DNA from 2 places in the Enterobacter sp. E14S genome. Region 2 is predicted to be linked to the other one. Evidence: predicted binding sites of a transcription regulator. Region 2 holds the regulator's gene; the other holds the start of a gene.
The links. Region 2 encodes PhoB, which activates phosphate uptake and scavenging genes when phosphate is short. Its sites were predicted from a motif close to CTGTCATAAAACTGNCNNAT; they were not measured.
Positions count from the first base shown of each region.

Region 1: the regulator PhoB is predicted to act here: its motif matches at 1,061-1,080, upstream of kdgR (DNA-binding transcriptional regulator KdgR).

Region 1 is NZ_JBVODQ010000001.1:1,001,007-1,003,409, forward strand. Features, by position in the region: gene ACZ6J2_RS04780 (YobH family protein) at 1-111, shown strand, start outside; gene kdgR (DNA-binding transcriptional regulator KdgR) at 178-969, opposite strand; partial or broken gene ACZ6J2_RS04790 (MFS transporter) at 1,149-2,403, shown strand, end outside.
Region 2 is NZ_JBVODQ010000005.1:101,080-103,482, forward strand. Features, by position in the region: gene sbcD (exonuclease subunit SbcD) at 1-719, opposite strand, end outside; gene phoB (phosphate response regulator transcription factor PhoB) at 907-1,596, shown strand; gene phoR (phosphate regulon sensor histidine kinase PhoR) at 1,618-2,403, shown strand, end outside.

The DNA of each region.
Region 1 (2,403 bases), on a different contig from region 2:
ACAGCACAGGGCGTGAGCACTGCGCAGTATCTTCATACGGACAGCGGGATCGTTGGCTTGACCCACTGTCCGGTCCTGCGTAAGACATCCGTCGTGATTGATAATGGCTAATCGGCCGGTGAAATGACTGGCAAAAAAACGCCGCAACAGAGCGGCGTTTTTTTATACGAGCAGAGGTTAAAACGGGTAGTCGTGGTAACCCATCTGTTCAGAAATCTTACGTGCGGCAGTGTGCAGAATAGCCACATATTCATGCAGGCGCTCTTCGGAGAAGCGTAAGGTTGGGAAGGAGATACTCAAGCCCGCGATCACAACCCCAAAGCGGTCAAACACCGGAACGCCGATGCAGCGAAGCCCCTCTTCCTGCTCTTCGTTATCTTCGCCATACCCCTGTTCGCGTACGCGATCGAGCACCGTTAAGAGCGCGTCCGTGCTGGTAATGGTTCGGGAAGTACTTTGCTTGTATTCCACGCCTTCGAGGATCTGCTTCACTTCTTCACGATCGCGCCACGCCAGCAGAACCTTACCAATCGCGGTGCTGTAGAGCGGATTGCGACGACCAATACGCGAGTACATGCGCAGATTGTACATGGAGTCGATTTTATGGATGTAAACAATGCTGTCTTCGTCCAGCGCGCCGAGATGGATGGTCTCTTTGGTCAGGCGAGAGATTTCACGCATCTGAATATCAGCGCTGCGGATCAGGTCAACATTTTGTAGCGCACGGGCGCCCAGCTCAAACAGCTTCAGCGTCAGAGAGTATTTTTCAGATTCGCCTTCCTGGGCAACGTAGCCCAGCGACTTCATGGTTTGCAAAAAGCGATATACGGTGCTTTTAGACATCATCACGCGCTGCGACAACTCTGTAATACCTATTTCACGCTCTTCCCCCAGCGCCTGTAAGATGCCAAACACCTTCAGCACGGAAGAAACAGAATCTGGCTGTTTATCCAAATCCGCAATAGCCATTTACCACCTCATAGAGAGTGTTTTATAAAAATCAGAACCGGTTTTTATTATAAGTTCCCGTCATGTCACCTGCAATCAATCCGCGTTTACTTCGTTACAAATCTGCGACATATCGCGGCTGTAACAATGCTAAAATAGTTACCCTGAGAATAATTTCACGCTGAGCTTTTTTAATCCTAATGGAAAAGACCCTTTCCGATGGCCTGCCTTTACCCCAGCGGTATGGCGCTATAGCGACCATCATTATTGGTATCTCAATGGCCGTCCTTGACGGCGCAATCGCGAACGTTGCCCTGCCAACCATCGCCAGCGACCTGCACGCCTCTCCCGCCAGTTCGATATGGATCGTTAATGCCTATCAGATTGCGATTGTGGTTTCCCTGCTCTCGTTCTCTTTCCTGGGCGATATGTTCGGTTACCGTCGGGTGTATCAGTGCGGTCTGGTGGTTTTCACCTTCACGTCCTTGCTATGCGCCCTTTCAGATTCGCTGCATACCCTGACGCTTGCACGAATTGCGCAGGGTTTTGGCGGCGCGGCGCTCATGAGCGTAAACACGGCGTTGATCCGCTTAATTTATCCGCAGCGTCATCTGGGGCGCGGCATGGGGATAAACTCGTTTATTGTCGCCGTCTCTTCCGCCGCCGGGCCAACCATAGCGGCGGCGATCCTTTCCGTTGCGTCATGGCAATGGCTGTTTGCTATTAACGTGCCGCTGGGCATTGTCGCTATATTCTTTGCCCTGCGCTTTCTTCCCGCTAACGGTCCCAAAAGCACCATGCCGCGCTTCGATGTGGCGAGTGCGGTGATGAATGCCCTGACCTTTGGCCTGCTGATTACGGCGCTGAGCGGCTTTGCGCAGGGACAGTCTCTGATGCTTACCGGCGCGGAGCTCATTGCCCTGCTGGCGATCGGCTTCTTCTTTGTTCGCCGCCAGCTCACTCTCCCCGTGCCTTTACTGCCGGTAGATCTGCTGCGTATTCCCCTTTTTCCCTCTCCATTTGCACGTCCGTCTGCTCGTTCTGCGCCCAAATGCTGGCTCTGGTATCTTTGCCCTTCTTTCTGCAGAGCGTGGTCGGCCGTTCAGAAGTGGAGACCGGCCTGCTGTTAACCCCCTGGCCGCTGGCGACCATGGTGATGGCGCCGCTGGCAGGTTACTTAATTGAACGCGTCCATGCCGGTTTACTGGGAGCATTGGGGCTTGCGGTGATGGCGACAGGCCTTTTCGCGCTGGCTCTGCTACCGTCATCGCCAACCGATCTGGACATCATCTGGCGCATGATCCTGTGCGGCGCAGGGTTTGGCCTGTTCCAGTCCCCTAACAATCACACCATCATCACCTCCGCGCCGCGCCATCGCAGCGGTGGTGCCAGCGGCATGCTGGGGACCGCGCGCCTTCTGGGACAAAGCAGCGGCGCTGCGCTGGTCGCCCTGAT
Region 2 (2,403 bases):
GAGCCGCAGTAGCGGATATGCTCGCTGCCGCCGACGATCTGCGCCCGGTGTATGTGTCCGAGCGCAATGTAGTCGGCTGGCGGGAAGTTCTGCGCCGGAAAGGCGTCCAGCGTGCCGATATAGATGTCGCGTACGGCGTCACTTTTACTGGCCCCGACGGTGGTGAGATGCCCGGTCGCAATCACCGGAATCGGCTGGTCGCCGCGCAGGGCGCAGGCATCGGCGTGCTGCTGGTGATAATAGTCGGTGATGGCCTGTAATAGATGCTGCTGCTTTTCCGCACCCGACAGCCCCGCCTGGCTTTGCACGATGTCGCGCGGCCGTAAAAAGGGAATGGGGCACAGCACCGCCCCCGGCGTGCCGTCGCGTTTTTTCAGGATCTGCGGGGCGTGCCCGGCGCTGGCGACGACGGTGGTATTGAGAAATGCCAGGATGTCGCGGGATTCATTGAGCGTCGCGACGGAATCATGGTTGCCGGCGACAATCACCAGATGACAGCCGGTTTGCTGCAAATTCACTACGAAGCGGTTGTACAGTTCACGCGCATAGCTGGGGGGCGAGCCGGTATCAAAGATGTCACCCGCCACCATAATCGCGTCCACCTCGTGCGTCCGGGCCGTTTCCAGCAGCCAGTTCAGGAAGGCTTCATGTTCAGCCGCACGGCTTTTGCTGTAAAAATTTTGACCCAGATGCCAGTCCGAGGTGTGAAGTATGCGCATAGCAGATCCGTGGCAAAAAAGAGAAAGCAGGATTATAAACGTTCAGAGACGGGAAAATAACCGCTGTAATAAAACAACGGTTTGCCCCTTATCGTGGTACTGTTTTTCATAAATCTGTCATAAATCTGACGCATAATGGCGCCGAATTACAAACTTGTAACTTAAATAAGATAAGACAGGGCAAAGTATGGCGAGACGTATTCTGGTCGTAGAAGATGAAGCTCCAATTCGTGAAATGGTGTGCTTCGTGCTCGAGCAAAACGGCTTCCAGCCGGTTGAAGCGGAAGATTATGACAGCGCAGTGAACCAGCTGAATGAACCCTGGCCCGATCTGATTCTGCTGGACTGGATGTTGCCCGGCGGCTCCGGACTGCAGTTTATCAAACACCTGAAGCGTGAAGCGCTGACCCGCGACATTCCGGTTGTGATGCTCACGGCGCGCGGAGAAGAAGAGGATCGCGTTCGCGGTCTGGAGACCGGCGCGGACGATTACATTACTAAACCGTTCTCCCCAAAAGAGCTGGTTGCCCGCATTAAAGCCGTGATGCGCCGAATTTCGCCGATGGCGGTGGAAGAGGTGATAGAGATGCAGGGGCTGAGCCTTGACCCCACCTCACACCGCGTGATGACCGGTGAAAATCCCCTCGACATGGGGCCTACCGAATTTAAACTCCTGCACTTCTTTATGACCCACCCGGAACGCGTGTACAGCCGCGAGCAGTTGCTGAATAACGTCTGGGGAACTAACGTGTATGTCGAAGACCGGACGGTTGACGTACATATTCGCCGCCTGCGAAAAGCACTGGAACTGAGCGGCCACGATCGCATGGTGCAGACGGTCCGCGGCACGGGTTATCGTTTTTCTACCCGTTTCTGAACAATGACAGGAGTGTGACGCGTGCTGGAACGTCTGTCATGGAAAAGGCTCGTCTTTGAACTGATCTTATGCTGTATTCCGGCCTTCCTTCTGGGGGCCTTTCTTGGACACCTGCCGTGGTTTCTGCTGGCGTCGGTCACCGGGCTGCTGATCTGGCATTTCTGGAACCTGCTGCGCCTCTCCTGGTGGCTGTGGGTTGACCGAAGTATGACGCCGCCGCCGGGAAGCGGCAGCTGGGAGCCGCTGCTGTACGGTCTGCATCAGATGCAGATGCGTAATAAAAAGCGTCGCCGCGAGCTGGGAAGCCTGATTAAGCGTTTTCGCAGCGGTGCAGAGTCGCTGCCGGATGCCGTTATTCTGACGACCGAAGAAGGGACGATCTTCTGGTGTAACGGCCTTGCGCAACAGCTGCTGGGCCTGCGCTGGCCCGACGACAATGGTCAGAATATCCTCAACCTTCTGCGCTATCCCGAGTTCACGCTGTATCTGAAAAAGCGTGATTTTACCCGCCCGCACAATCTGAAGCTCAATAATGGTCGCCATCTGGAAATCCGCGTGATGCCCTACAGCGATAAGCAGTGGCTGATGGTGGCGCGCGATGTCACCCAGATGCACCAGCTGGAAGGGGCGCGTCGTAACTTCTTCGCCAACGTCAGTCACGAACTGCGTACCCCGCTGACCGTGCTTCAGGGCTACCTGGAGATGATGCAGGAGCAAACGCTTGAAGGCGCGCCGCGTGAAAAAGCGCTGCACACCATGCGCGAGCAAACGCACCGGATGGAAGGGCTGGTGAAGCAGCTGCTGACG